DNA from 4 places in the Kineococcus haloalkalitolerans genome. Region 2 is predicted to be linked to each of the others. Evidence: riboswitches for the same ligand, from Rfam matches in the RefSeq annotation. Region 2 holds a riboswitch; each other region holds the start of a gene.
What was found. Region 2 has a riboswitch for S-adenosylmethionine ahead of ACRYMY_RS15270 (sulfite exporter TauE/SafE family protein). Riboswitches for the same ligand answer to the same signal wherever they lie in the genome.

Region 1: linked by a shared signal. The riboswitch ahead of ACRYMY_RS02125 (putative leader peptide) and the one ahead of ACRYMY_RS15270 (sulfite exporter TauE/SafE family protein) in region 2 are both predicted to bind S-adenosylmethionine.
Region 3: linked by a shared signal. The riboswitch ahead of ACRYMY_RS11315 (methylenetetrahydrofolate reductase) and the one ahead of ACRYMY_RS15270 (sulfite exporter TauE/SafE family protein) in region 2 are both predicted to bind S-adenosylmethionine.
Region 4: linked by a shared signal. The riboswitch ahead of ACRYMY_RS18665 (ABC transporter ATP-binding protein) and the one ahead of ACRYMY_RS15270 (sulfite exporter TauE/SafE family protein) in region 2 are both predicted to bind S-adenosylmethionine.

The regions. Positions count from the first base shown of each region.
Region 1 is NZ_JBJLSH010000003.1:30,998-38,383, forward strand. It holds gene ACRYMY_RS02105 (baeRF2 domain-containing protein) at 1-1,040, shown strand, start outside; gene ACRYMY_RS02110 (FMN-dependent NADH-azoreductase) at 1,096-1,728, shown strand; gene ACRYMY_RS02115 (MarR family winged helix-turn-helix transcriptional regulator) at 1,751-2,062, opposite strand; gene ACRYMY_RS02120 (hypothetical protein) at 2,059-2,502, opposite strand; SAM riboswitch class I at 2,632-2,721, shown strand; gene ACRYMY_RS02125 (putative leader peptide) at 2,727-2,822, shown strand; gene ACRYMY_RS02130 (O-acetylhomoserine aminocarboxypropyltransferase/cysteine synthase family protein) at 2,868-4,253, shown strand; gene ACRYMY_RS02135 (LLM class flavin-dependent oxidoreductase) at 4,253-5,569, shown strand; gene ACRYMY_RS02140 (DoxX family protein) at 5,765-6,178, shown strand; gene ACRYMY_RS02145 (cutinase family protein) at 6,326-7,213, shown strand.
Region 2 is NZ_JBJLSH010000040.1:30,584-37,969, forward strand. It holds gene ACRYMY_RS15250 (GTP-binding protein) at 1-929, opposite strand, end outside; gene cysD (sulfate adenylyltransferase subunit CysD) at 929-1,870, opposite strand; gene ACRYMY_RS15260 (phosphoadenylyl-sulfate reductase) at 1,882-2,604, opposite strand; gene ACRYMY_RS15265 (nitrite/sulfite reductase) at 2,601-4,322, opposite strand; SAM riboswitch class IV at 4,627-4,741, shown strand; gene ACRYMY_RS15270 (sulfite exporter TauE/SafE family protein) at 4,774-5,679, shown strand; gene fdxA (ferredoxin) at 5,676-5,993, shown strand; gene ACRYMY_RS15280 (GGDEF domain-containing protein) at 6,077-7,030, shown strand; gene ACRYMY_RS15285 (asparagine synthetase B family protein) at 7,094-7,386, shown strand, end outside.
Region 3 is NZ_JBJLSH010000025.1:3,556-10,941, reverse strand. It holds gene ACRYMY_RS11325 (solute symporter family protein) at 1-1,342, opposite strand, end outside; gene ACRYMY_RS11320 (DUF485 domain-containing protein) at 1,339-1,719, opposite strand; SAM riboswitch class I at 1,942-2,033, shown strand; gene ACRYMY_RS11315 (methylenetetrahydrofolate reductase) at 2,103-3,110, shown strand; gene metE (5-methyltetrahydropteroyltriglutamate--homocysteine S-methyltransferase) at 3,107-5,533, shown strand; gene ACRYMY_RS11305 (amidohydrolase family protein) at 5,685-6,878, shown strand; gene ACRYMY_RS11300 (diacylglycerol/lipid kinase family protein) at 6,946-7,386, shown strand, end outside.
Region 4 is NZ_JBJLSH010000070.1:5,010-12,395, reverse strand. It holds gene aceA (isocitrate lyase) at 1-1,153, shown strand, start outside; gene aceB (malate synthase A) at 1,182-2,870, shown strand; gene ACRYMY_RS18675 (ABC transporter permease) at 2,928-3,743, opposite strand; gene ACRYMY_RS18670 (aliphatic sulfonate ABC transporter substrate-binding protein) at 3,740-4,768, opposite strand; gene ACRYMY_RS18665 (ABC transporter ATP-binding protein) at 4,845-5,600, opposite strand; SAM riboswitch class I at 5,728-5,826, opposite strand; gene ACRYMY_RS18660 (hypothetical protein) at 5,956-6,222, opposite strand; gene ACRYMY_RS18655 (MBL fold metallo-hydrolase) at 6,341-7,252, opposite strand; gene ACRYMY_RS18650 (alkaline phosphatase family protein) at 7,249-7,386, opposite strand, start outside.

The sequences.
Region 1 (7,386 bases), on a different contig from region 2:
ACGCGCGCGACGAGCTGAGCGCCCAGGGCGCCCCGTCCGCCGCGCTGGAGGCCCTCGACGAGGTCGCCGGCGAGCCGGTCGAGGTCGGCGGGCGCGTGGGGCGCGCGCTGGTCGCCTCCGCGCAGGGGGTGGAGCTGGACGTCCTGCTGCCCGACCCGCCGCTGCGCGACGAGGCCACCACCGGCCGGGTCGCGCACCTCATGCCGCTGGTGCGCTCGCTGGCCGACGACGTGCGCTACGTGCTCGTCGAGCTGGACCGGGCCGGCGCCGACATCACCGTCAGCCGCTCCGACAGCCCGCGCGGCGGGGAGAAGCGGACGGTCGAGGGCGGGCACGACGTCCTGCACAAGATCCCCGGCGGGGGCTGGTCGGCGCTGCGCTACCAGCGCCGCGTGGAGGACAGCTGGGACGCCAACGCCGGCGCCGTCGCCGACGCGCTGGCCGACCTCGTGCGCACCGAGCACCCGGAGGTCGTCCTGCTGACCGGGGACGTCAAGGCCGCGGCGGCGCTGCGGGACAAGGCGGCCAAGCCGGTGCTGGAGCTGCTGGCCGACGTCCCGGGCGGCAGCCGCCACGCGGGCGCGAAGGAGGACGCGTTCGCCGCCGCGGTCGCCGAGGCGCTGGAGGTGGTGCGCCGACGCCGGCGCGACGCCCTCGTCGACGAGTTCGAGCAGGAGATCGGTCGCACCCGCACCGGGCAGGGCCCGGACGGCGCCGGTGGCGCGGGCCGGGCCGTGGAGGGGATGCGCGCGGTCGTCGGGGCGCTGAGCCGCGGCCAGGTGCGCACCCTGCTGCTGCGCGACGACCCCACGTCCGACCTGCGGCTGTGGATCGGCGACGACCCCACGCAGGTCGCCACCACGGACGAGGACCTGCGGGCGATGGGCGTCAGCGACCCGCTGGAGGTGCGCGCCGACGCCGCGCTGCTGCGGGCGCTCGCCGCCACGGACGCCGAGATCGAGCTGGTCGCCGAGCGCCCGGTCATGGACGGCGGCATCGGCGCGGTCCTGCGCTACGCCGACCCGTCCACGGCGGGCTGAGCGGCGGGCTGAGCTCCCCGGCGGAGGGGCCGGGGGCGGTCGGTAGCGTGCGCGCATGCCGCACCTGCTGCACCTCGACTCCTCCGCCGACCTGACCTCCTCGCGCTCGCGGGCGCTGACCGCCGAGTTCGCGCGCGCCTGGGCGGCGCGCGGCGAGGGGTTCACGACGACGTACCGGGACCTGCACCGCGACCCGCTGCCGCACCTGGCGGACTCCGAGCTGCACTGGACGCCGGCGGACCGCCGGCCGGGCGCGCAGGTGCCCGCGGACGCCGAGGCGCTGCAGCGCACGATCGTCGACGAGCTGCTGGCCGCGGACGTCCTGCTGGTGGGGGCGCCGCTGTACAACTACACGGTCCCCTCGACGCTGAAGGTGTGGCTGGACAACGTCCACGTGCCGGGCCTGCTGACGGGTGCCGGCACGCAGCCGCTGGCGGGTCGCAAGGCCGTGGTGGTCAGCAGCCGCGGCGCCGTCTACGACGCGGGCACGCCCACCGAGACGTGGGACCACGGCGTGCCCGTCCTGCGGATCATCCTGGGCGAGGCGTTCGGGATGGACGTGGAGGTGGTGCAGACCAGCATCACGCTGGCCCACCGCGTGCCGGACCTGGCCGTGCACGCCGAGCGCAGCGACGCGGAGCTCGCGGCGGCCCGCGAGCGCCTGGCGGAGCTGGGCGCGACCCTCTGACGCCGCGCCCGGGCCGCCCGGGTCAGCGGGGTTCGGCGGGGACGTCCACCGCGCTCGCGGCGACGATCTCCTGCAGCGCGGCGACGTGGTCGCGGTAGGCCCGCTGCCCCCGGCGGGTCAGCGACAGCCACACCCGCCGGGAGTCGCCGCCGTGGCGGCCCTGGCTGACGTAGCCGGCCTCGACGAGGGCGGCGACCTGCTTGCTCAGCGCCGACGGGCTGAGGTCGAGGTGCTCCTTGACCACGGACAGCTCCAGGGTGGTGCCGGCCGCGAGCAGGGCGCAGATGCGCAGGCGGTGCGCCGGGTGGATGACCGGGTCCAGCGCCGGGCTCACGCGGTCCGCCGGGGGCTGCCGGTGGAGCGGCGGTGCACCACGCCCGCGGCGAGGTAGCCGACGGTGGCCGCGACGGCGAGGGCGAGGACGGGCCAGGCGGCGGTGGTGACCTCGGCGACGAGGAGGGCGGCCAGGGCGCAGAGGCCGGACGCGGCGACGAGGGCGATGAACAGCCGGCTGGTGGGCAGGGTCCACGGGGTGCCCATCCGGTACCCGGCGGTCGTGTTGACCCCCACGATCGTGAAGCAGACGGCGGTGAAGACGAGGTTGCGGTCCTCCTGGAGCAGGGCGGTCGACGCCAGCGCGCCGAGCAGCAGCGCGTTGACGGGGTAGATCCAGGTGGGCCACGGGGTGTCGCGCACGGCGCGCTGGGCCTGCTGGACGTCGGCCAGGGCAGCGCGGGCCTCGGCGGCGTCGGGGGTGCGGTCGATGCTTTCCATGTCGGCAACCATCGCAGATGTTTTCCGCGATGGCAACCGTTGAGCAGGTGGAAACAGTCCGTCCCGCGCGTCCGGGTGAGTCCGCGTGAAGCGGTTGACAAGCCCTCGCGCGGCGTCGTCTCCTGGACGCACCCATCCAGAGCGGCCGAGAGACTTGGCTCGACGACGCCGCAGCAACCGCCCCCCGGGGACCGGTGCTTCCGCCAAGACCGATGGAGGACACCGTGGAGAGCACCACGACCCCGACCACCGGCGCGCCCCTGACGCGGCGGCGGCACGTCGACCTCGTGCGCACGGCCGGCGGGACCTGTCGGGCCTGACCAGGCCCCCGTCCCGTCCCGCTGCGCACCCCCGAGAGGTCCCTCGTGCCCACCACCCCCGTCGACCCCGCGCGCCCGTGGGGCTTCGCCACCGAGCAGGTCCACGCCGGCGCCGAACCGGACGACGTCCACGGCGCCCGGATCCCGCCCGTGCACCTGACCGCCGGTTTCGTCTTCCGCGACTTCGAGGACGCCCGCGCCCGCTTCGCCGGCGACGACGACGGCTACGTCTACTCGCGCCTGGCCAACCCGACCCTGACCGCCGTCGAGCGGCGGGTCGCCCGCCTGGAGGGCGGGCGCGACGCGCTGCTCGTCGGCAGCGGCCAGGCCGCCGTGACCGTCGCCCTGCTGGGCCTGCTCGGCGCCGGCGACCACCTGCTGTCCGCGGCCAGCGTCTACGAGGGCTCGCGCGGGCTGTTCCGCGAGAACTTCGCGCGGATGGGCGTCGCGGTGGACTTCGTGCCCACCGGCGCCGACGGCGGCACCGACCTCGACGCGTGGCGCCGGCTGCTGCGGCCCACGACGCGCGCGGTGTTCCTGGAGTCGATCCCCAACCCCAAGAACGACGTGCCCGACCTGCGGGCGGTGGCCGACCTGGCCCACGAGCGCGGCGTGCCCGTCGTCGTCGACAACACCCTGGCCACCCCGTACCTGCTGCGCCCGCTGGAGCACGGCGCGGACGTCGTCGTCCACTCGGCCAGCAAGTTCCTCGCCGGGCACGGCGCCGCCCTCGGCGGCGTCGTCGTGGTGGGGGAGGGCTTCGACTGGGCGGCCGGCGGGCGCTACCCGCACCTGGTCGACCGCTCGTCCGGGCCCAGCTGGACCGACCGGTACGGCCCGCGCGCCTACGCCGAGCACGCGCGCCAGGTCGTCGCCGCCCGGCTCGGGCCGACGCTCTCGCCCGTCAACGCGTTCCTGCTGCAGCAGGGCCTGGAGACGCTGTCGCTGCGGGTGTCCCGGCACGTCGCCACCGCGCTGACCCTGGCGCGCTGGCTGGAGCAGCAGCCGGAGGTCGTCGCCGTCGACCACGCCGGACTGGCCTCCAGCCCCTCGCACGCGCTCGCGCAGCGGTACCTGCCGCGCGGCGCCGGGTCGGTGTTCTCGGTGACGGTGGCCGGCGGGGAGGACGGTGCCCGCGCCTTCGTCGACGCCGTGCGGCTGTTCACCCGCATGTCGCACCTCGGGGACGTGCGCTCCCTCGTGCTGCACCCGGCCTCGACCTCGCACGCGCACCGCAGCCCGGCCGAGCGCGCGGCCGCGGGCATCTGGCCGGGCCTGCTGCGCCTGTCGATCGGGCTGGAGGAACCGGAGGACCTGCTGGCCGACCTGCGCCTGGCCCTGGACGCCGTGCGCGACGCGGTGGCCGAGGCAGCGGCGCCGAGGCCGGTGGGCGCCGCGGTGCCCGCCCTCGTGGCGGCGGGGGTCCTCTGATGGCGCGGCTGCAGCACCTCGGCTGGTTCTTCTCCCGCGGCTTCGGCCCCCAGGGCTGGGGCCACCCCCACCACGGCTGGGGCGACGACTGGACGCGGCCGGACCTGTACGTGCGGGCCGTGCAGGAGCTGGAGCAGGCCGGGCTGGACCTCGTCGTGTGCGAGGACGCCGTCTCGCTGGGCGACCCGCGCACGCTGGACCTGCGGGTGCGCGCCGCCTACGGCGGGCCCAAGCACGACCCGCTGCTGCTGGCGCCGTACCTGTTCGCCGCGACCCGGCACATCGGCGTCGTGCCGACGGTCAACGCGGGCATCACCCCGCCGTACCTGGCGGCCCGGCAGGCCGCCACCCTGCAGCACCTGTCCGCGGGCCGGTTCGGGATCAACCTGGTCACCGACTCCGGCTCGGCCCGCCACGTCGGCCTGCAGCCCGTCCCGCACGGCGTCGCGTACGACCGCGCGACCGAGTGGGTCGACGTGGTCCGCGAGCTGTGGCGCAGCTGGGACGACGGCGCCCTCGTCGCCGACGCCGCCACGGGCCGCTTCGCCGACGGCGGCCGCATCCGCGCCCTGGAGCACCGCGGGGAGCACTTCCGCCTCGACGGCCCCCTCAACGCGCTGCCGTTCGAGTCGCTGGGCGAGCCCGTCGTCGTCTCCCCGGGCGGCTCGCCGCGCGGGCTGGCGTTCGCGGGCTCCCGCTCGGACGTGCAGCTGGCGCTCGCCCCCCTGGACGTGGCGAGCGTGCGCGCCTACCGCGCCCGCGTGCTGGCCGCGGCCGCCGAGGCCGGGCGCGAGGCCGGCGACGTGCGGGTCCTGTTCGTCGTGAAACCGGAGCTGGTCGCCAGCGCCGAGGAGGCCGACCGCGTCGTCGCCGCCTCGCGGACGCCCGGCGAGGACGTCCTGCGCGCGGTGGCGCTGGCCTGGTCCAGCGACCTGGAGACCGACCTGACGGCGCTGCCGCTGGACGAGCCCCTGCGCGACGACGTCTTCGCCGACCACGTCTCGCGCGGCACCATCGCCGGCCTGCGCGCGGGCGCCGACCCCGACGCGCCCCTGCGCGAGCTGCTGGCCCGCAAGGCCCGCAAGGGCCGGCTCGCCGACCGCTCCGGGCTGGTCGGCACGGCCCAGGAGTTCGCCGACCTCGTGGAGGAGTTCGGCGAGGACGCGGACAACGACGGGTTCCTGCTGTCGGGGGACCTGCACCCGGTGACCGTGCACCGCTTCCTCGACGACCTCGTGCCCGTCCTGCGCCGGCGCGGGCTGCTGCGCACGTCGTTCGGGCGCGGGGGGCTGCGGGAGAACCTCTTCGACTTCTGAGGCGGCCGGCGACGACGGCGCCACCGCGCAGCGCCCTCCAGCGCGCGCCGGTCCGCGCCGCGGGTGGTCTCCTGGCCCGGGAGGACGACCGTCCCCCGCTGTACCGCCGACGCCGGAGGTCCCGTGCCTGCCGTCCCCACCGCTGCCGCCGGCCCCGGGCGTCCGGGGAGGGGGCGCCGGACGTGGGGCGGTGTCGTGCGCCGCCTCGCGCAGGTCGCCCTCGGCGTCGTCCTGCTCGGCGCGGGCACCGGCCACCTGACGACCCTGCGCCGGGAGTTCCAGGCGCAGGTGCCGCCGTGGCTGCCGCTGGACGCGGACCTCGTCGTCGTCGCCTCCGGCGTCGTCGAGATCGCCCTCGGCGCGGCCCTGCTCGCCGTCCACCGCCAGCCCGCGCGCGCCGTCACCGGCGCCGTCGTGGCGGCGTTCTTCGTCGCGGTCTTCCCCGGCAACGTCTCGCAGTACCTCACCGGTACCGACGCCTTCGGCCTGGACACGGACACCGCCCGCGCGGCGCGGCTGGCCGGGCAGCCGGTCCTCGTCCTGTGGGCGCTGTGGTCGACGCGGGCGTGGGGCACCTGGCGGGAGCGGCGGGCCGCCAGCGGGCGCTGACGCCTCGTCACCCGCTGGTCACCGGGGAGCTACGCGGAGTGGTTGCGCCGCGGGCGCGGTGATCGGCATGCTGTGCGCCGCCCGAGCGGCACGGCTCCCACCGGGACGCCCGTCGTCACCGCTCGCCGTCGAGAGGGTGGACCCCCCGTGCTGCGTGCCCCGTCGCTCCCCGCCCGCCTGCCCGCCCTGGTGGCCGCCGCCGTCACCGGCGGCGCGCTGCTGGCCGCCGCCGCACCCGCCGCCGCGGCCCCGACGGCCTGCTCGGACGTGGAGGTCGTCTTCGCCCGCGGCACCGGCGAGACGCCCGGCCTGGGCATCACGGGCGGGCCGTTCGTGCGGGCGCTGACCAGCGAGCTGTCCGACCGGACCGTCACCTCGCACGCCGTGGACTACGCCGCCAACTCCTCCCAGACCAGCGCCGGCCCGGGTGCCACCGCGATGAGCGCGCGCGTGCGCGAGGTCGCCGCGGCCTGCCCGTCCACCGTCTTCGTCCTCGGCGGCTACTCGCAGGGCGCCACCGTCACCGACATCGCCGTGGGCATCCGCACCGGCACCACCACCGGCACCCCGGTGCCCGCCGAGCTGGCCGGCCGCGTGGCCGCCGTCGTCGTCTTCGGCAACCCCCTGGGCCTGAGCGGGCGCACCATCGCCACCGCCAGCACCACGTACGGGCCGAAGTCGAAGGACTACTGCAACAGCAGCGACAGCGTGTGCGGCAGCGCCCCCAAGACCGGCACCGGCGGGCACCTCAGCTACGCCAGCAACGGCTCCACGACCGACGGGGCCCGCTTCGCCGCCGGCCTGGTGCGCGCCGCCGGCACCCCCACGACCCCGACGCCCGGCCCGACCCCGGCGCCGACCCCCACCTGCGTGCGCGACAGCACCCGCGACCACGTGGCCGCCGACCGCGCCGTCGACGTCCTCGGCCGCGCCTACGCCCGCGGCACGCGCGACAGCCTCGGCTACACCAGCAGCTTCAACGTCGTCTCGCTGCGCCAGGTCGACGGCGGCTGGGAGCGCGTCCTCAGCTGCTGAGCGCGCCCGCCGACGATCACCGTTCCGCTGCGCGACGGTGGCGGCTCCCCTAGCCTCGGGGGAGGTCCAGACAGCGGCCTCCACCCGACGTGAGGACCGTGCGGTGATCTCTCGACCTCGCGCGGGCAGACCCGCACCGCTCGCGCCGCCCCGGCGGCGACCGCTCCCGCGCA
Region 2 (7,386 bases):
CAGCACAGCTGCGCGCGCAGCTCCCGCGTCACCACGGGCGGGTCCTCGGGCGCGGTCAGCACGTCCCCGCGGCCCACGTCGAGGTCGTCGGCCAGCTGCACCGACACCGACAGCGGCGCCAGCGCCGTCTCGCGCTCCTCGTCCAGCGCGTCCAGGGCCGTGACGCGGGTGCGCGCGCCCGAGGGCAGGACGACCACCTCGTCGCCGGCGCGCAGGGTCCCGGCGGCCAGCCGGCCCGCGTAGCTGCGCCGCGCACCGGCCACCGGCCGGGACACCCACTGCACGGGCAGGCGCAGCCCGCCCTCGCCGGGCGGGGGGACGTCGACGGCGTCCAGGTGCTCCAGCAGCGTGGGCCCGTCCCACCACGGGGTGCGCGCCGAGCGCACCGCCACGTTGTCGCCGTGCTTGGCGGCCACCGGCACCACGAGCAGCGGCACGCCCAGGCGCTCGGCGACGTCGTGCAGCTCCGCGCGCACGCGGTCGAACGCGCCGCGGTCGAAGTCGACGAGGTCCATCTTGTTCACGGCCGCCACCAGGTGCGGCACGCCCAGCAGCGTCGCGATGCGCGCGTGCCGGCGGGTCTGGTCCAGGACCCCGGCGCGCACGTCGACGAGGAGCATCGCCAGGTGGGCGTTCGAGGCGCCGGTCACCATGTTCCGCGTGTAGCGCACGTGACCGGGGGTGTCGGCCAGCACGTAGTTGCGCGCAGCCGTGGAGAAGAACCGGTACGCCACGTCGATCGTGATGCCCTGCTCCCGCTCGGCGCGCAGGCCGTCCGACAGGGCCGCCAGGTCCGGGCCGTCGGGGCCGTCCACGGCGGCCAGGTGGTCGGTCGGCAGGCTGCCGGTGTCCAGCAGCAGCCGGCCGATGAGCGTGGACTTGCCGTCGTCGACGGACCCGGCCGTGGCCATCCGCAGCAGTTCCCGCATCAGAAGTACCCCTCGCGCTTGCGGTCCTCCATGGCGGCGGAGGAGGTGCGGTCGTCGGCGCGGGTGGCGCCGCGCTCGGAGACGGTCGCCGCGCCGACCTCGGCGAGCACCGCCTCGACGTCGGTGGCGTCCGAGCGCACGGCGCCGGTGACGGTGAGGTCCCCGACGGTGCGGTAGCGCACCCGCAGCCGCCGCACCCGCTCGCCGGGCAGCGCCGGGGTCAGGGGCGTGACGGCCAGCAGCATCCCGTCGCGCTCGACGACGTCGCGCTCGTGCACGTAGTAGATGGACGGCAGGTCCAGGCCCTCCAGGGCGACGTAGCGCCACACGTCCAGCTCGGTCCAGTTGCTCAGCGGGAACACCCGCACGTGCTCGCCGCGCCGGATCCGGCCGTTGTACAGCGACCAGGGTTCGGGCCGCTGCGCGCGCGGGTCCCACTGCCCCGCGGCGTCGCGGACGCTGAGGACGCGCTCCTTGGCGCGGGCGCGCTCCTCGTCGCGGCGGGCGCCGCCGAACGCGGCGTCGAAACCCCCCTCGGCGAGGGCGTCGAGCAGCGTGCGGGTCTGCAACCGGTTGCGCGATGCGCCGGGAGCGTCCTCGCGGACCCGACCGCGGTCGATGCTGTCCTGCACGGAGGCCACGAGCAGCCGGTGGCCGCCCGCGCGCACCCGCCGGTCGCGGAACTCCAGCACCTCGGGGAAGTTGTGGCCGGTGTCCACGTGCAGGACGGGGAACGGCACGGGCGCGGGCCGGAACGCCTTCTCCACCAGGCGCAGCAGCACCACGGAGTCCTTGCCGGCGGAGAACAGCAGGACGGGCCGCTCGAACTCGGCGGCCACCTCGCGCACGACGTGGACGGCCTCGGCCTCCAGGGCGCGCAGGTCGTCCACGGCGCCGGGGCGGGTGGCGGGACGGGTCCCGCGCTGGTGCGCGGGGTGCACGGCGGGGGCGCTCACAGGTGGATCCCGCACTCGGTCTTGGCGCTGCCCGCCCACCGGCCCGAGCGCGGGTCCGCGCCGGCCGCGACGGGGCGCGTGCAGGGGGCGCACCCGATGGACGGGTACCCCTGCGACAGCAGCGGGTTGACGAGGACGCCGTGGTCGTCGGCGTAGCGCTGCAGGTCGTCGGCGCTCCAGGCGGCCAGCGGGTTCAGCTTGACCAGCCCGTGCCGCTCGTCGAACTGCACCAGCGGTGTCCCGGCCCGGGTGGGCGCCTCGTCGCGGCGCACCCCGGTGACCCACGCCTCGTACCCGGCCAGCGCGGCCGCCAGGGGTTCCACCTTGCGCATGCGGCAGCACGCCGCCGGGTCGCGCTCGTGCAGGCGGGCGCCGTGCTCCTCGTCCTGCGCGGCGACGGTCAGCCGCGGCAGGACGTCCACCACCCGCACGTCCATCGTCGCCGCGACCGCGTCGCGGGTCCCGCGGGTCTCGGCGAAGTGGTACCCGGTGTCCAGGAACAGCACGTCCACGCCGGGGGCGTGCCGGGCCACCAGGTGCGGCAGGACCGCGTCGGCCATGCTGCACGCGACGGCCAGCCGGCCGCGGAACTCCGCGGCCGCCCAGGCCGCGACCTCGTCGGCACCCGCCCCGGCGAGGCGGTCGGCGGCCGCGGCCGCGAGCGCGCGCAGCTCCCCGGCCGGGCGGGTGGTGGGGGTCGTCCCCGTGGGGGTGCTCATCGCAGGGCCTCCTCGTCGCTGCGGTGCGCCCAGGCCGCGAACGTCTCGCGGTCGGCGCGGGTGTCCAGGTAGCGGCGCACGACGCGCTCGACGTAGTCGGCCAGGCCGGTGGCGCTCACCTTCAGCCCGCGCACCGTGCGGCCCAGCCCGGGTTCGGCGCGGTCGGCGGAGGCCAGCCCGCCGCCCAGGTGGACCTGGAACCCCGGCACCTGCACGCCGTCGTCACCGGTGACCAGCTGCCCCTTGAGGCCGATGTCGGCGGTCTGGATCCGGGCGCAGGAGTTCGGGCACCCGTTGACGTGCAGGGTGATCGGCGTGTCGAGCTCGATCCCCGCCAGTCGCCGCTCCAGCTCGGCGACCGCGTCCGCCGCCGTGGCCTTGGTCTCGACGATCGCCAGCTTGCAGAACTGTATGCCCGTGCAGGCGATGGTGCTGCGGCGGAACGGCGACGGCGCGGCGGTCAGCCCGAGCTCCCGCGCCGCGGCCAGCAGCGCGTCGACGCGGGCGGGGTCGACGTCCAGGACGACGACCTTCTGGTGCGGGGTCAGCCGCACGCGGCCCGACCCGGCGGCCTCGGCGGCGTCGGCCAGGGCGCGCAGCACCGTGCCGCTGACCCGGCCCACGGTGGGGGCCAGGCCCACGTAGCGGCGGCCGTCCTTCTGCTCGTGCACGCCGACGTGGTCACCGGGACCGCGCGGCGGCGGCGGCGCCGGGCCGTCGGTCAGCCGCCGGCCCAGGTACTCCGTCTCCAGCACCTCGCGGAAGCGCGCGGCGCCCCAGTCGGCGACGAGGTACTTCAGGCGGGCCTTGTTCCGCAGCCGGCGGTAGCCGTGGTCGCGGAACACCCGCACGACCCCGTGCCACACGTCGGGCGCCTCGTCCGCGGTGACGAACGCGCCCAGGCGCTGGGCGAGGTGGGCGCTGGTCGAGAGCCCGCCGCCGACCCACACGTCGAAACCCGGCCCGAGCTCGGGGTGGACGACGCCGACGAACGACACGTCGTTGATCTCGTGGACGACGTCCTGGCTGGGGTGGCCGGTGACGGCGGTCTTGAACTTGCGCGGCAGGTTCGCCAGTTCCGGGTCGCCGACGAAACGCCCGACGATCTCCGCCACGACCGGTGTCGGGTCGACGACCTCCTCGCGGGCGATCCCGGCCACGGGGCTGCCGAGCACGACGCGCGGGGTGTCGCCGCACGCCTCGGTGGTGCGCAGGCCCACGGCCTCCAGCTCCCGCCACACCTGCGGAACGTCCTCGACCCGCACCCAGTGCAGCTGGACGTTCTGCCGGTCGGTGATGTCGGCGGAGTCGCGGCCGAAGCGCGTGGACAGCTCCCCGACGACCCGCAGCTGCTGCGTCGTCAGCGCCCCGCCGTCGATCCGCACGCGCAGCATGAAGAACTCGTCGGACAGCTCCTCGTTCGACAGCTGCGCGGTGCGGCCGCCGTCGATGCCGGGCCGGCGCTGGGTGTACAGGCCCCACCAGCGGAACCGGCCGTTGAGGTCGTCGGGGTCGATGGAGGAGAAACCCTCCCGGGCGTACACGCGCTCGATCCGCTCGCGGACGTCGAGGCCCGGCCCGGCGGCCTTGACCTCCTCGTTGTGGTTGAGCGGTGCCCGACCGTCCACGGCCCACTGGCCGTTGCTGCGGGTGCGCGCGGGGCGGGCCGGCGGCGCGGCGGGTGCGCCGGACGTCGTGAGCGAGGGGTCGGGTGTCATCGGTCCTCACGGGGGTGCGGGCCCTCCGTGAGGAGCGCCCCTAGCGGTGACGGGGAGGGGTGGGGGAGGTGGTGCGGCGGCAGGCGTAGTTGCTGTGCACGCGCATGAGGTCGACGTACCGGCGCGAGACGAGGCGCACGGTCAGCGGCTGGACCACGTCCCCACCGTAGGGCACGCGGAACTCCCGTCAAGCCCGTCGGGGAGTTCCGCGGGTTCTCCGGCGGGTTCTCCGTGCGGTCCGCGAGGAGTTCCGGCCGGTGGCGGGTGTTGACGGTCCGGGCCCGGCGCCCTAGCGTGGTCGGCAGGTCACGAGTGCCAGCGCCAAGCCCCGGCTCGCTGGTCGGCAACCCTCCTCCGCGGCGGGGTGCTCCGGGTGAGGACCTGGTCGGTCGCCGCACGGTGCCCGGCAAGCGCGGACCTGCGGGTCCACCGGGACGAACGGGAACCCCTCGTGCGCAGACTCGTGCTCCTCGCCGTCGTGGGCCTGCTGGCCCAGCTGGTCGACGGTTCGCTCGGCATGGCCTACGGCGTCACCTCGACGACGCTGCTGCTCCTCGTCGGCACCAGCCCGGCCCTGGCGTCGGCGACGGTGCACCTGGCCGAGATCGGCACCACGCTGGCCTCCGGCGCGGCGCACCACCGGTTCGGGAACGTGGACTGGCGCGTCGTCCGGCGGGTCGGGATCCCAGGCGCCGCAGGCGCTCTCGTCGGTGCCACGCTGCTGTCGTCGTTGCCGGCGGACGTCGCCGCCCCCCTCGTCAGCGTGCTGCTGCTGGGGCTGGGCGTGTACGTCCTCGTGCGGTTCTCAGTGACCACCCTGGACGTGCGGTCCCTGCACCGCCCGCTGCGGCGCAGGTTCCTGGCGCCGCTCGGGCTGTTCGCGGGTTTCGTGGACGCGACGGGCGGCGGCGGCTGGGGCCCGGTCGGCACCCCGGCCCTGCTCGCCTCGGGCCGGCTGGAACCGCGCAAGGTGATCGGGTCCGTCGACGCCAGCGAGTTCCTCGTGGCCGTCGCGGCCAGCGCGGGTTTCCTGCTGGGCCTCGGGGCGCAGGGCATCGCCTGGTCGTGGGTCCTCGCGCTGCTCGCCGGGGGGCTGGTGGCCGCGCCGATCGCCGCCTGGCTGGTCCGGTTCGCACCCCCGCAGGTGCTGGGTGCCGCCGTCGGCACCGTCATCGTCCTCACGAACTCCCGCACCCTCCTGCGCACCGACGCCGTCGCCGCGCCGGACGGCGCGCGGTTCGCCGTCTACGCGCTCGTCCTCCTCGCCGGCGGACTGGCCGTGACCAGCGCGGTGCGCCGCCACCGGCGTTCCCGGAGCACCCCCGTCCCCGAGCTGCAGAGGAGCACCCCCGCGTGACCTACGTCGTCGCCCAGCCGTGCGTGGACGTCAAGGACAAGGCGTGCGTCGAGGAGTGCCCCGTCGACTGCATCTACGAGGGCGAGCGGTCGCTGTACATCCACCCCGACGAGTGCGTGGACTGCGGGGCCTGCGAGCCCGTGTGCCCCGTCGAGGCCATCTACCACTCCGACGACGTCCCGGAGCAGTGGTCGGCGTTCACCGCCGCCAACGTCGAGTTCTTCGACCGGGTCGGCTCCCCGGGCGGGGCGGCGGCGCACGGCCCGGTGGCCGGTGACCACCCGCTCGTGGCGACCCTGCCCGGGCCGTCCTGACGGTCCCCGCCCGCGCTGCGCCGTCCGGGTCCTCCCGGCCGCCCGGCCTCAAGGTGCCGGGCCGGACCTCCGATCGGGCAGACGTGGACGATCCCAGCGTGCCGGAGCGCGGTGAGCGGTCCCCGCTGGTGAGCCTGACGCCGCGGCGGCCCGGCGCCGGGCCGTCCCGTCGAGCCCGCGCGTCGTCGCCGAGCGCCCTGGACCGCGAGACCTCCCGCGCCGTGCTCGACAGCACCGCGGCCCTGGTGTGCGTGCTGGACGTCCACGGCCGCTTCACCCTGTTCAACCGCGCCTGCGAGGAACTGACCGGGTACGCGGCCGAGGAAGTGCTCGGCGAGGAGATGTTCGACCTGGTGGTCGTGCCGGAGGACCGCGACCTGGCCCGGCAGGGCGTCGCCCTTGGCGTGGCCCACGGGTCCTCCAGCGTCGCCGAGGGGGAGTGGCTGGACCGTCGCGGCGGCCGGCACCGCATCCGCTGGCACAACACGGTGCTGCTCGACGAGGACGGGGTGCCCGACCGCCTCGCGTGCGTGGGCGTCGACGTCACCGAGCAGCGCCGCGCCGAGGAGATGCTGCGCCAGCTGGCGAGCACCGACCCCCTCACCGGGCTGCTGAACCGGCGCGCGCTGTTCGAGCAGGCCGCTGCGGCCCTCGAGCCCGGCGGCGAGGGCTGCGGCGTCGTGTGCGCCGACCTCGACGGTTTCAAGCGCGTCAACGACGAGCACGGGCACGCCGTCGGCGACGCCGTCCTCGTCGAGGTCGCCGCCCGGCTGCGCTCCGCCGTCCGCGACGGCGACGTCGTCGCCCGCACCGGCGGCGACGAGTTCGTCCTCCTCCTGCGCGGCACCGGGTGCGACCCCGCCGACGCCGCCGCGCGCGCCGCCCGGGTCGCCGCGGCCGGCCCGCTGGCCCGCGCCCACGGCGTCGGCGTGAGCGTGGGGTGGGTCCTCGCGGCCGCCGGCGCCGACGTCGACGAGGCGCTCTCGCGCGCCGACGAGCGCATGTACGAGGTGAAGCGCTCCCGCCGGCTGGGGTGAACGCCGGTCGACCGCTCGGTGCACGTCCTCACCGCCGTGTTACGGCGGTGTTACGTTGCGCGTGTGAGCTTCCACGACCAGTTCGTGCTGGCGCAGGGGCCCCGGGCCCACCCGCAGGGGTGGGGCGAGCGCACGGCGCACGGGTGGACGCTGGCGTCCCACCCGTCCCTGCCGGTCGTCCCGCTCCTCGAGGGCGACGGGAGGACCGCCGGTTGGCTGCTCGGGTGGGTCGTCGCCGAGGACGGTGCCCTGCTGCACGAGCGGGCCTCGCTGCCCGTCGAGGCGGTCACGGGCCCCGGCGGGACGGGCGCCGACCCCGGCGCCGTGGAGGACCACCTCTACCGCTGGGCGGGGCG
Region 3 (7,386 bases), on a different contig from region 2:
TCCAGAACAGCGAGTAGATGATCGTCGGCAGGTTCGCGCTCGCCGCGACCGCGAAGGCCAGCGCCACGAGGAACGCCACGTTCTGCCCCTGCGCGAAGATGCCGCCGACGATGGCGACGGCACCGATGACGACGACCGTCAGCCGCGCCACCCGCACCTCCCCGTCCGGGTCGACCTGCCCCTTCTTCAGCACGCTGGCGTAGATGTCGTGCGCGAAGGAGGCGCTCGCGGTGATCGCCAGACCGGCGACGACGGCGAGGATCGTGGCGAACGCGACGGCCGCGATGATGCCCAGCAGGATCGTGCCGCCCAGCTCGAACGCCAGCAGCGGTGCCGCCGAGTTGACGCCGCCGGGCGCCGCCCGGATGACCTCGGCGCCCACGATCGCGCCGGCGCCGTAGCCGATGACGAGTGTGAACAGGTAGAAGATGCCGATGATCCAGATGGCCCACACGACGCTGCGGCGGGCCTCCTTGGAGGAGGGCACCGTGTAGAAGCGCATGAGGACGTGCGGCAGGCCCGCGGTGCCGAACACCAGCGCCAGCGACAGCGACAGGAAGTTCAGCTTCGAGACCTCGCTGGCGCCGTACTGCGCGCCCGGCCCGATGAGCGCCTCGCCGGCCGAGCCGGGCGCGGCCACGGCCGCCCCGAGCAGGTCGGACAGGTTGAAGCCGTACCGGCTCAGCACCCACACCGTCATGATCCCGGCGCCGGTGACCAGCAGGCACGCCTTGATGATCTGCACCCAGGTGGTGCCCTTCATCCCGCCGACGAGCACGTACAGGATCATCAGCGTGCCGACGACGGCGATGACGACGTTCTGCCCGGCGCGCGAGTCGATGCCCAGCAGCAGCGAGACCAGCCCGCCCGCGCCGGCCATCTGCGCCAGCAGGTAGAAGAACGACACGGCCAGCGTCGAGATCGCCGCGGCCGTGCGCACGGGCCGCTCGCGCAGCCGGAAGCTGAGGACGTCGGCCATCGTGAAGCGGCCGGTGTTGCGCAGCAGCTCGGCGACCAGCAGCAGCGCCACCAGCCAGGCGACGAGGAACCCGATCGAGTACAGGAACCCGTCGTAGCCGTACAGGGCGATGGCGCCGGCGATGCCCAGGAAGCTGGCGGCCGACAGGTAGTCGCCGGCGATGGCGACGCCGTTCTGCCGGCCGGTGAAGGCGCGCCCGCCGGCGTAGAAGTCGGCGGCCGTGCGGTTGTTCTTGCTGGCCCGCAGCACCACGGTCAGCGTCACGGCGACGAACGCGCCGAAGATGGCGATGTTGACCCAGGGGTTGCCGATGTCCGTGCCCGCGGCCGCCGCGGTGGGCAGGCCCGTCGCGAAGGTGCTCACCGGACCCCCTCGATCCGCTCGCGCAGCTCCTCGGCCGCCGGGTCGAACTTCTTGTTCGCCCAGCGCACGTACACGGTGGTGATGGCGAACGTCATGACGAACTGGCTCAGCCCCAGCAGCAGCCCGATCGTGATGTTGCTGTCGCCCAGGCGCGTGCTCATGAAGCCGTGCGCGTAGTCGGCGAGCAGCACGTACAGCAGGTACCAGAACAGGAAGAGCGCGGTCAGGGGGAAGACGACGCGGCGGAAGCGCCGTCGCAGCGCGGCGAACTCGGGGGAGTCCTGGACCTCCTGGTAGGGCGTGCGCCCGCCCAGGGGCCCGGACCCGCCGGGCGGTTCGCCGGCCGGCCCGGACCGGCCGTGGTCGGTCGTGCTCACGGTGACCTCCTCGTCAGCGCCGGGACCCCGAGCCCCGGCTGTGAGGGCGCCGACGGTAGCTCGACGTCGAGACTCCTGACCACAGAACGCGCCGAGAGGGCTTCCGGAAGACCCGCCGGGGCGGCGGTCCGCACCTCACCCGCTCGGGCGATCAGGCACGCCCAGCGCGCGGCCGACACGAAGGGTGTTGAAGCGGGGGCCCCGTGCCCCTAGCATCGACGCAGCCCATCCAGAGCGGTCGAGAGTCCTGGCTCCGTGACGCCGCAGCAACCCCCCGAGCCCGGGCGAGGGTGCTAACGCCAGGCCGATGGAGTTCCGATGTCGATGTCACGCACCCACGCCATCCCCGCCACCCCCGCCCGCACCGGCGCCCGGGCCCCGCGGTGAGCCTCGCCCCGCGCCTGCGGGGGACGGACCGGCCCACGGTCAGCTTCGAGCTGTACCCGCCGCGCTCGGCGGCGGGCGTGGACGCCGTGCACCGCACCGTGGCCGAGCTGTCCGCCGTCCTGCCGGACTTCTTCTCCGTCACCTACGGGGCCTCCGGCGCCACCCGCGGGCCCAGCGCCGACCTCGTGCGGCACGTGCTGGCCAGCACCCCGGTGCCCGTCCTGGCGCACCTGACCTGCGTGGGCGCCTCCCGGCGCGAGGTCGTCGAGCTGGCCACGGCGTTCTTCGACGCCGGGGTCCGCGACGTCCTCGCCCTGCGCGGGGACCCGCCGACCGGGCAGGAGGACTGGCGCCCGCACCCCGACGGCGTCCACCGCGCCTGCGACCTCGTGGAGCTGCTGCAGGTGGCCGACCGGCGCCACCTCGCCCAGCGCGGCGGCGCCCGGCCCGTGGACGAGCAGCCGCTGAGCATCGCCGTGGCGGCCTTCCCCTCCGGCGGGCCGGACGACCTGGCGGCGCTGCGCGCCAAGCAGGACGCCGGCGCCCACTTCGCGGTCGCGCAGGTCTGCTACCGCGCGAGCGAGTACGCCGACCACCTGGCCCGCGCCCGCGCCGCCGGGATCACGATCCCGGTGCTGCCGGGCGTCGTGCCCACCACCGACCCGGCCCGGCTGCTGCGCCTGCAGCAGCTGACCGGCGTGCCCGTGCCCCGCGAGCTGCTCGCCGTCCTGGAGGCGGCGCAGGAGTCCGGGGAGACCGCCCGCCGCCGCGCCGGCACCGCCTGGGGGGCGCGGCTGGTCCGCGAGCTCCTCGACGCCGGCGCGCCCGGCGTGCACGTCTACACCTTCAACTCCCACGACCACGCGCTGGACCTGCTCGAGGGCGCCCACCTCGACACGCGGACCCCGACGGTCCCGCCGGCGGCCGGACGGCCGCAGGCCGGCAGCTCCCCGGAGGCACCCCTCCCCGAACCCGCCGCGCAGCCGGCTGGAGGCACCGCATGAGCACCACCGACCACCCCACCGACCGCACCGGGACCGGCTGGGACGCCACCGTCCTCGGCTACCCCCGCACCGGCCCGCGCCGCGAGGCGAAGAAGGCGCTGGAGGCCCTGTGGGCCGGGCGCGCCGACGTCGCCGCCACGGAGGAGGCCCTGGCCGCCGTGCGCGCGCGCACGCTGCGCCGCCTGAACGCCCTGGGCCTGCACGCCCACGACGCGTCCATCCCCTCGGCGGCCTCCAGCTACGACCACGTCCTCGACGCGGCCGTCGCCGTCGGCGCCGTCCCGCCGCGCTTCGCCGACGTCGTCGGCCCCGACGGGCGCGTGGACGTCGCCGGGCGCTCCACCATCGCCCGCGGGCGCGGGGCGGACGCGCCGCTGGAGATGACGAAGTGGTTCGACACGAACTACCACTACCTCGTCCCCGAGATCGGTCCGGGCACGGAGTTCCGCTTCGCCGACGACAGCAGCGTGCGCGAGTTCTCCGAGGCGCTGGCCGACGGTTTCCTCACCCGGCCCGTCCTCGTCGGGCCGCTGACGTTCCTGCTGCTGTCCAAGCCCGCCGACGGCGCGCCCGCCGGGTTCCGGCCCCTGGACCGCATGGACGACCTGCTGGGCGCCTACGCCGACCTGCTCGCCGCCCACGCGGCCGCCGGCGCGACGTGGGTGCAGCTGGACGAGCCCGCCCTCGTCAGCGACTCCGCCACCGCCGGCGTGGCGGACCTGCCGGGGCTGGTGCGCCGCACCTACGAGCGGCTGACCGCGCTGCCGCAGCGCCCGCAGCTGCTGGTGGCCGCCCCCTACGGGGACCTGGGGGAGCTGCTGGAACCGCTGGCCCGCACCGGCGTGGAGGGAGTCGGCCTCGACCTCGTGCGCGGCCGGCTGCCGGAGGTCGACGGGGAGGCCGGTGCGGGGCTGCGCGAGGCGCTGCGCGGCACGCTCGTCGTGGGCGGGGTCGTCGACGGGCGCAACGTGTGGGCGGGGGACCTGCCGCGCGCCCTGGCGTCGCTGCGCGCGCTGGAACCGGCCGCCGCGCACGTCGCGGCGGGCACGTCGACGTCCCTGCTGCACGTCCCGCACGACGTGGCCGACGAGCCGCAGCTGGACGAGCGGCTGCGCAGCTGGCTGGCCTTCGCCGACCAGAAGGTCGCCGAGGTCGTCGTCCTGGGCCGGGCGCTGCGCGACGAGACGGCGGTCGCCGACGCGCTCGCCGCGAGCGCCCGCGTGCGCGCCGACCGGGCCGGCGCCCCCGGCGTGGTGCGCCCCGAGGTCCGCGAGCGCCTGGCCGCCCTCACCCCGGAGGCGTTCCGCCGCAGCGACTACGCGGTGCGCCGCTCCGCGCAGGAGGAGGTCCTGGGCCTGCCGCTGCTGCCCACCACGAGCATCGGCTCGTTCCCGCAGACCCGCGAGATCCGCGCCGCGCGCGCCGCCCACGCGCGCGGGGAACTGGCCACCGAGTCGTACGAGGAGTTCCTGCGCGCCGAGGTCGACCGCGTCGTGGCCCTGCAGGAGGACCTCGGCTTCGACGTCCTCGTGCACGGCGAGCCCGAGCGCAACGACATGGTCCAGTACTTCGCCGAGCACCTGGACGGGTTCGCCGTCACCCGCAACGGGTGGGTGCAGTCGTACGGCTCGCGCTGCGTGCGCCCGCCGATCCTCTTCGGCGACGTGGTCCGCCCCGAGCCGATCACCGTCCGCTGGGCCCAGCACGCGCAGTCGCGCACCGCGAGGCCCGTCAAGGGGATGCTCACCGGCCCGGTGACGATCCTGGCGTGGTCGTTCGTGCGCGACGACCAGCCGCTGGGCGAGACCGCCCGGCAGGTGGCGCTGGCGCTGCGCGACGAGGTCGGCGACCTGGAGGCTGCCGGCACCCGGGTCGTGCAGGTCGACGAGCCGGCGCTGCGCGAGCTGCTGCCGCTGCGCGAGGCCGACCAGGGCGCCTACCTGGAGTGGTCGGTGGGCTCGTTCCGGCTGGCCACCGCCGGGGCGGGCGACGCCACCCAGGTGCACACCCACCTGTGCTACTCGGAGTTCGGCGAGGTCATCGACGCCATCGACGGACTGGACGCCGACGTCACGAGCATCGAGGCCGCTCGCTCGCGCATGGAGGTCGTGCCCGACCTGGCCCGGCAGGGCTTCGCCCGCGGCATCGGCCCCGGCGTGTACGACATCCACTCCCCGCGCGTGCCGGGCGAGGAGGAGGTCGCCGACCTGCTGCGGCTGGCGGTGGCCGCCGTGCCCGCGCGCCAGGTGTGGGTCAACCCGGACTGCGGGCTGAAGACCCGCGGCTACGCGGAGGTCGAGCCGGCGCTGCGCGCGCTGGTGGCCGCCGCCCGCACCGTGCGCGCCGAGCTGGACGGGCACGAGGGGCACCACGGGCGCGACGGGCGCGCCCCGGCGGTCGGCGCGGGCGGCCGCGCCGGCTGACGTGCGCGCGGTGGTCGGGTCACCGGGCCGCTGGTTGGCTGGCCCGGTGACCGTCCCCGTCCCGCCCGCCCCGCCTCCCGCCGCGCCGGGCGCCCCGCGCACCACCCCGCGCGGGCGCGACCTGGCCGTCGTCGGCGGCAGCGTCCTGCGGATGACGCCCGGGTGGGCGGGCGAGCGCGAGCCGGTCACCGTGCTCGTGCGCGGCGGTGTCGTCGCGGCCGTCGGCCCCGACGTCGCCGTGCCCGCCGGGGTTCCGGTGCTGGACGCCACCGGCTGCTGGGTGCTGCCGGGCTTCGTCGAGGCGCACACCCACCTCGGCGTGCACGCCGAGGGGGAGGGCTGGCACGGCGCCGACGTCAACGAGAAGGGCGAGCCGCGCGGGGCGCGGCTGCGGGCCCTGGACGCCGTCGACCCCGCCGACCCCGGCTTCGCCGACGCCCTGGCCGGCGGGGTCACCACGGCCGTGGTGATGCCCGGCTCGGCGAACGTCGTCGGCGGGCAGACGGCCGCGCTGAAGACGTGGGGCCGCACCGTCCTCGACGTGCTCGTGCGCGCCCCGCTGGGGGTGAAGAGCGCGCTGGGGGAGAACCCCCGCAAGGCCGGCAACCCCGGCCCCGGCACCCGGATGGGCGTGGCCGCGGCGCTGCGCGACTCCTTCGCCGCCGCGCAGGCCCTCACCGCCCGGCGCGCCGAGCGCCTCGCCTCCGGTCAGGAGCTCCTGCCCGCCACGGGCGCCGACCGCGACGCGGAGGTCCTGGCGCGCGTCCTGGACGGGGAGCTGCTGTGGCACCAGCACGCCCACCGCGCCGACGACCTCGTCACCGCGGTCCGCCTGGCCGAGGAGTTCGGCTACCGGCTGCTGCTGCAGCACGTCACCGAGGGCCACCTGGTCGCCGGGTTCCTCGCCGAGCACGGCGCGGCCGCCGTCGTCGGCCCGCTGCTGACCTCGCGCTCCAAGGCCGAGCTGCGCGGGCGCACGCCCGCCGTGCCCGCCGCGCTGGCCGCCGCCGGGGTGCCGCTGGCCCTGACGACCGACCACCCCGTCGTGCCCGTGCAGCACCTGGCCCTGACGGCCGCCGTCGCCGTCCGGGAGGGCCTGGACCGCGACGAGGCGCTGCGCGCGCTGACGTCCTCTCCGGCGCGGCTGCTCGGCCTCGACGACCGCGTCGGGTCCCTGGCGCCCGGCCTGGACGGCGACCTCGTGCTGTGGTCCGGGGACCCGCTGGACGTCACGTCCCGGGTGGTGAGCACCGTCCTGGAGGGCCGGGTCGTGCTGCGCCGGGACGGTGGGACGCCGGTGGTCGCCGAGCGCGGCGACGGCCGCGCGGCCGGACCGCCCGGCTGAGCGCGTCCGGGCACGACCGCGGTCCGCCCGGCGTTGGCACCGCCGGAGGACAGGACAGGAGGACCTCGTGGGAGCAGCGGGATCAGCAGGACCGGCGGACGGGACGGCGGGGGAACCGGCGCGCCCGGCCGTCGAGGGCGTCGTGGCCGTCGTCAACGCGGGCGCCGGCTCGGCGCAGCCGCGGACGGTGGCCGCCGTGCTCGACGAGCTGCGCCGCCGCAGCGGCGGCGCCCCCGTGGAGCTGCGGCGCACCGCCACCCTGGACGACCTGCGCCGTGCGCTGCTCGAGCACGACGGGCGCCGCGTGGTGCTCATGGGCGGCGACGGCTCCCTGCACGCCGCCCTGCAGGTGCTGTGGAGCGCCGGGGCGGCCCGCGACGTCGGCCCGCTGGGGATCGTGCCGCTGGGCACCGGCAACGACCTGGCCCGCTCCCTGCGGCTGCCGCTGGACCCCGTGCGCGCCGCCCGCACCGCGCTCGGCGGGTGCGCGCGCGACCTGGAGCTGCTC
Region 4 (7,386 bases), on a different contig from region 2:
CACCCTGGCCCGCCTCGGAGCGGAGCGCCTGTGGCAGCTGCTGCGCACCCGCCACCACGTGCCCGCCCTGGGCGCGCTGACCGGCGGGCAGGCCGTGCAGATGGTCCGGGCCGGCCTGGAGGCCGTCTACCTGTCCGGCTGGCAGGTCGCCGCCGACGCCAACCTGGCCGGGCAGACCTACCCCGACCAGTCGCTGTACCCGGCGAACTCCGTGCCGGCCGTCGTGCGCCGGATCAACAACGCGCTGCTGCGCGCGGAGGGGATCGAGTGGGCCGAGACGGGCCAGCCGTCCGGCACCTGGTGGACCGCGCCGGTCGTCGCCGACGCCGAGGCCGGTTTCGGCGGCCCGCTCAACGCCTTCGAGCTGATGAAGCAGATGATCGCCGCCGGCGCCGCGGGGGTCCACTGGGAGGACCAGCTGGCGGCTGAGAAGAAGTGCGGCCACCTCGGCGGCAAGGTCCTCGTGCCCACCGCGCACCACGTGCGCACCCTGAACGCCGCGCGGCTGGCGGCCGACGTCCTGGGCGTGCCCACCCTCGTCGTCGCCCGCACCGACGCGCTGGCCGCGACCCTGCTCACCAGCGACGTGGACGAGCGGGACCGGGAGTTCTGCACCGGCGAGCGCACGGGCGAGGGGTTCCACCGGGTGCGCTGCGGGCGCGAGGCGGCCATCGCCCGCGGGCTGTCCTACGCCCCCTACGCCGACCTGCTGTGGGTGGAGACCGGGACCCCCGACCTCGGGTTCGCGCGGGAGTTCGCGCAGGCCGTCCACGCCGAGCACCCGGACCGGGTGCTCGCCTACAACTGCTCACCGTCGTTCAACTGGCGCGCCGCCCTGGACGACGGGCAGATCGCCCGGTTCCAGGACGAGCTGGGCGACCTGGGCTACAAGTTCCAGTTCATCACCCTGGCCGGGTTCCACGCCCTGAACCACTCGATGTTCGAGCTGGCCCGCGGGTACGCCCGCGGCGGCATGAGCGCCTACGTCGACCTGCAGCAGCGCGAGTTCGACGCCGTCGAGGACGGCTACACCGCCGTGCGCCACCAGGCCGAGGTCGGCACCGGCTACTTCGACCGCGTCACCCGGGCCCTGTCCCCCGACGCGGAGACCACCGCGCTGGCGGGGTCCACCGAGACCGAGCAGTTCCGCTGACGAGCCCGACGAGCTGAGGAGGACGACGATGCGACGCACCGACGTGGAGGTCCTGGGCGAGCTGCGCCCGCGCTACCGGGAGGTCCTGACCCCCGACGCCCTGGCCCTGGTGGCGCTGCTGCACGACGCCTTCGCCGGCCGCCGCGCCGACCTGCTCGCGCAGCGGCAGCGGCGCACCGAGCGGCTGCTGTCCGGCGAGGAGCGGCTGGGGTTCCGCCCCGAGACCCGGCACGTGCGCGAGGACCCGCGCTGGCGGGTGCCGCCGCCCGCGCCCGGGCTGGAGCGCAGGCACGTGGAGATCACCGGGCCGCCCACGCGCGCCATGACGGTCAACGCGCTGAACTCCGGCGCCGACGTGTGGATGGCCGACTTCGAGGACGCCACCGCGCCCACGTGGGCCAACGTGGTGGAGGGTCAGCTGAACCTCCTCGACGCCCTGGACCGGCGCATCGACTTCACGACCCCCGAGGGCAGGGAGTACCGGCTGGGCGAGCACCTGCCGACGATCGTCGTCCGCCCGCGCGGCTGGCACCTGGTCGACAAGCACGTCCGGGTCCGCGGCGCGTCCGTGGCCGGCGCGCTGCTGGACGCCGGGCTGTACCTGTTCCACGGCGCCCGGCGGCAGGTCGCCGCGGGGCGAGGGCCGTACTTCTACCTGCCCAAGCTGGAGTCGGCGGCCGAGGCGCGCCTGTGGCACGACGTGTTCCGCTGCGCGGAGGAGGCGCTGGACCTGCCCCGCGGCACCGTGCGCGCCACCGTCCTCGTCGAGACGCTGCCGCTGGCGTTCGAGGCCGAGGAGGTCCTGCACGCCCTGGGCCCGTACGCGGCGGGGCTGAACGCCGGGCGCTGGGACTACCTGTTCAGCGTCGTGAAGAACCGGCGCACCGACCCGGCGGCCGCGCTGCCGGACCGCTCCCGGCTGACCATGACGGTGCCGTTCATGCGGGCCTACACCGGACTGCTGGTGCGCACCTGCCACCGCCGGGGGGCGGTGGCGATCGGCGGGATGGCCGCGGCCGTGCCCTCCAAGAAGGACCCGGCGGCCACGGAGCGGGCGCTGGCCGCGGTGCGCGCCGACAAGGACCGCGAGGCGCGCGACGGGTTCGACGGCTCCTGGGTCGCGCACCCCGCCCTCGTGAGCACCGCGCGCGCCGCGTTCGACGCCGTCCTGGGCGGCGCCGACGACCAGCGGCACCGGCTGCGCGAGGACGTCCACGTCGACGCCGACGACCTGCTGGACCTGTCCGGCGTGCCCGGCGGGGCCACCGAGGAAGGGCTGCGCGCGGACCTGCGGGTGTGCCTGCACTACCTGCAGGCGTGGCTCGGCGGTGCCGGAGCCGTGGCCGTCGACGGGCTCATGGAGGACGCGGCGACCGTGGAGATCTCCCGCTCGCAGGTGTGGACGTGGCTGCGGCACGGCACGGTGCTGGAGGACGGGCGCGCGGTCGTCCCCCGGCTCGTGCAGCGCGTGCTGGACGAGGAGTTCGGCCGGGCCCGGGGCGAGCTGGCGGGCGTGCCCGGCGCCGCCGAGCGGCTGGAACGGGCCCGCGCGCTCGTCGAGGAGGCGGTGCTGGGCGAGGAGTTCCCCGCGTTCGTCACCTCCGCCGCCTACGTCCGCCACCTCGTCGAGCGGCGGCCCGCACCGGTGACGGTCGTCCTGCCCGGCCCGGCGGGCGAGCGCTCCCCGGCCCCGGCACCGGTCGCGGCGACGGCGTGAGACGCGCGACGGCGGCCGGCCCCTCGGGGTCGGCCGCCGTCGCGGTGCGGGGACGGGTCAGCCGCGGCGGGCCTTGACCCGGGCCTCGACCAGCCCGAGGACGACGTCGCTGAGCTTGCCCAGCACGGCCAGCAGCACGATCGCCAGCAGCATCTGGTCGGTGCGGCCGATGAACTGCCCGTTGGTCAGCTGGAACCCCAGCCCGACCGAGGAGCTGATGATCTCGGCGGCCACCAGGAACAGCCAGCTCTGCGCCAGGCCCAGCCGCAACCCGGACAGCAGCGAGGGGGCCGTCGCCGGCAGCAGGATCTCGGTGAACAGCCGCACGCCGCGGCGCCCGTAGGCGCGGCCCACCTCCACCAGCGAGGGGTCCAGGTGGCTCAGCGCGGAGTAGACGGTCGTGAAGACGGGGAAGAACGCACCGATGGCGACGAGGACGATCTTCGGGGTCTCCCCCAGCCCGATCCACAGCCCCAGCAGCGGCACCCACGCCAGCGACGGCACCGCCCGCAGCGCCCCGAACATCGGCGACAGCATCCGGTCCGCCAGGTTCGACAGGCCCGTCAGCCCGCCCAGCACCACCCCGAGCGAAGCGCCGACGGCGAAGCCCTGCAGGACGCGCTGCACGCTGATCGCCACGTTGGCCTGCAACGCCCCGGTGGACCACATCTCCCCCGCCGCGCGCAGCACGTCCAGCGGCGGCGGCATCTGGTAGCGGCTGAACACACCCAGCGTCGAGCTGAGCTGCCAGGCCGCCACCAGCAGGACCGGCACGACGAGCCCGAGGGCCCACCCGGCCGCGGGCACCCGGCGCCGCGCACCCTCCGCCGCGGGCTCCCGCGGCGGCGCCTGCGTCCCGCTCAACGCGCTCACGAGGACGCCGCCTGCGCGAACTGCGGGGCGAACAGGCCCTCCAGCGCGGTGCGGGCCTCCTCCTCCGAGCGCACGTCACCGGTCTCGACCATCAGCGGGATGATCGCCTCCAGCACCTGCGCCTGCGCGTCGCCCGGCACCAGGTCGACGAAGCCGGTGCGCTCCAGCACCAGCGCGGCGACCTCGTCCTCCTGCTGCGCCTCGGCGGCGTACAGGGCCTGCAGGTCGGCCGGGTTCTCCAGCGCCCACGAGCGCGCCTGCGCGTACGCGTCGACGACCTGCTGCGCCAGCTCCGGGGACTCCTCGATGAACTGCTCGCGCGCGTTGAGCATCCCGTAGGTGTTGAAGTCCACGTTGCGGTACAGCAGGCGCGAGCCCGCCGTCAGCTCCGAGGCCGCCATGTTCGGGTCCAGGCCCGCCCACGCGTCCACGTCGCCGCGCTCCAGGGCCGCGCGCCCGTCCGGGTGCTGCAGGTTGACGATCTCCACGTCGGCGCCCGACAGGCCGGCCTCCGCCAGCGCCTGCTGGAGGAAGAAGTACGGGTCCGTGCCGGTGGTGGCGGCGATCCGGGCCCCGCGCAGACCGGCCACGTCGGTGACGGTGGAGCCCTCGCCGACGACCAGCGCCGTCCACTCCGGCTGGGAGTACACCGCGATCGTCTGCACGGGCGAGCCGTTCGCGCGGGCCTGCAGGACCGCCGAGCCCGCCGTGGAGGCCACGTCGAGGTTGTCGTTGCGCAGGAACTCGTTGGCGCGGTTGCTGCCCAGCGACTGCTCCCACACGACCGTCAGGCCGGCGTCCTCGAGGATGCGCTGCTGACGGACGACCAGGCTCAGCGGGTTGTACAGGGCGTAGTCCAGGCGGACGGTGTCGCCGCCACCGGAACCCGAGCCGGACCCGGCGCCCCCGGTGGCGACGGCGCCGGTGCTGTCCTCGCCCTGCACGCAGGCGGCGGCACCGAGGGCGACGCCGCCGAGGGCGAGGCCGAGGGCGGTGCGGCGGGCGAGGGGGCGGGGGGTGCGCAGCACGGGGGTTCCTCCAGGCAGGGACGAGCGGCGGTCCGGGACGGACCGGCGGTGGGGGGTGGTGAGGGGCGGCGGGTCAGGCGTGCCGGGGCACGCCGAGGAGCTCCAGGAGCTCCACGCGGTGGGCGGCCAGCTCGGCGTCGCCGCGGTCGCGGGGACGGGGCGCCGCCACGCGCAGGTCGCGCACCACGCGGGCGCCCTCGGCGCCCTCGGGGGTGCCGAGCACGAGGACGCGGTCGGCCAGGTGCAGCGCCTCGTCGACGTCGTGGGTGACGAACAGGGTGGTGGCGCCCGTGCCGCGCTGGACGTCGTCGAGGAGGTCCTGCATCTTCAGCCGGGTCAGCGCGTCCAGCGCCGCGAACGGCTCGTCGAGCAGCAGCACGCCGGGGCGGCGCACCAGGGCGCGCGCCAGCGCCGCGCGCTGGGCCATGCCGCCGGAGACGCGGCGCGGGCGGTGCCCGGCGAAGTCGGCCAGGCCGACGGTCCCGAGCTGGTGGGCGACCCGCTCGCGGCCCTCGGCGCGCGGGGTGCCGCGCGGCAGGCCGAGGGCGACGTTGCCGGCCAGGTCGCGCCAGGGCAGCAGGCGCGGCTCCTGGAAGACGACGGCGCAGCGGTCGCTGACGTCGCGCACCGGCTCACCGCCGACCGCGACCTCTCCCGCGGTGGGCAGGTCCAGACCGGCGACCAGGCGCAGCAGCGTGGACTTGCCGCTGCCGGAGGCGCCGAGCAGGGCGACGGTGGACCCGGCCTCGACGACGAGGTCGACGTCGGCCAGCACGCGGTGGGTGCCGCGGGCGTTGACGAAGGAGCGCCCGACACCGCGCAGGACCACGTCGGCGGCCTGCAGGGCGTCGGCGCGCGCGGTGGTCGCCGCGCTCGCTGGGGTCGTGGCGGCGGTGCGGGGAGCGCGCTGGCGCGCGGTCTCGTGCGCGGTCGCGGGACCAGGGGGCAACTCGGCTCCTCCATCGGTCCTGGCGTGAGCACCGTGCCCGGGCCCGAGGGCCCGGAGGTTGCTGCGGCGTCGTCGAGCCAGGTCTCTCGGCCGCTCTGGATGGTTGCACCATCAAAGGCCGAGGTGGGGGCCGTGTCAAACCAGGGTGCCCCGGGCAGCCTCACGGGGTGCCCGGGGCCTCCACGCAGGACGCCGCGCGGGACGCCGCGCGGAGCTCGCGAGGGGCCGGCCGGTCTCAGACCGGACGCGGGTCGGGCATCGGCTCGCCCAGCGGCCGGACGTCGGCGACGGCCCCGCCGTCGCCGTCGCGCAGCCAGCAGCCGACCGCGCGCAGGCCCAGGTCGGCCAGCGCGTCGTCGAGCTGCCCCGGCTCGTAGTAGCCGTGCGCGGGCGGGTCGCTCAGCGCCAGCCGCGACAGCACGCGGCCGTCGTCGGTGCTGACCACGAGCGCCCGCTGCTCGTGGTCGAGCAGCGCCGTGAGGAAGGTGAACGCCTGGGCCATGACTCCCCCGTTCCCGTCGGGACCCGGTGTCAGCGGGTGTCCCTGCGACGGTACCCGCGAAGGGCCCGGCGCACGCGCGGATCGGGGGGACCCGTCCGCGTGTCGCCGCGGGGGGGGGTCAGCTCGCGGCGGGCGGGGGCGTCGCGCGGGCGCGGTCGAACGGCAGGACCTGCCCCGGGCGCAGCACCACGGCCCGCACGTCCGAGCGGCGGGCCAGGCGGTCGGCGAAGTGCCGGCCCGGCGCCCACCAGCGGTCGCCCATCGTGCGTCCCAGCGCGAGCGGCGCCAGCGTGCCCCAGTGCACCGGCACCGCGAGCGCCGGGCGCACGCGGGCCACCACCCGCGCGGCCTGGCGCGGGTCGAGGTGGTGCTCGCCCAGGGTGTGGCCCCAACCGCCGACGGGCACGAGCGCCACGTCCGGTCCGCGGGCCGTCCCGCCGTCCGCGCCGGCGCGCCCGTCCCCGGGGCGGCGCGCGCGCAGCTGCGCCAGGACGGCGTCCTCCAGGCCGGGGAAGGGGCCGGTGTCCCCCAGCGCCCACACCGTCACGGGCACCCCGTCGGCGCGCGGGACCTCCAGCAGGTGGCCGACGGCGGCCGCGTCGCGGGGCGCGCCGGTCAGCCGGGCCAGGGTGCGGCCGCCGTCGTGGTGGGCGGGCAGCGCGGTGACGGCCACCTCGCGGCGCGAGCCGTCGTAGGCGCGCACGGGCAGGTGGACGGTCTGGCCGGCGCCCGCCTCCACGACGCGGCTGCCGACCGGGCGCAGCCGGTGCCTCAGCCAGCGCGCGGCCCCCGGCGGGGCGACGACCCAGTCGGCGTCCAGCGCGCGCAGCGAGGCGATGTCGCAGTGGTCGTGGTGCAGGTGCGAGACGACGGCGACGTGGGCGCGGGCGGAGTGGTCGGCGGCCGGGACGGGCTGGCGGCGGCGCAGGTGCGCCAGGCCCGCGCGCAGCACCGGGTCGGTGACCACCCGCACCCCCTCCACGTCGACGACGACGGTCGAGTGGCCCAGCCACCGCAGCTGCCCGCTCACGCGCGCTCCCCCTCCCCCGCGACGACGCTGCCCCGCTCCCCGGGCGCCGGGGCCACCGGCACGCCGGCCCGCCGCATCCAGCGCACGAGCTGCTCGTGCACGGCGGCGGCCCCGACCAGCTGCTCCTCGCCCGG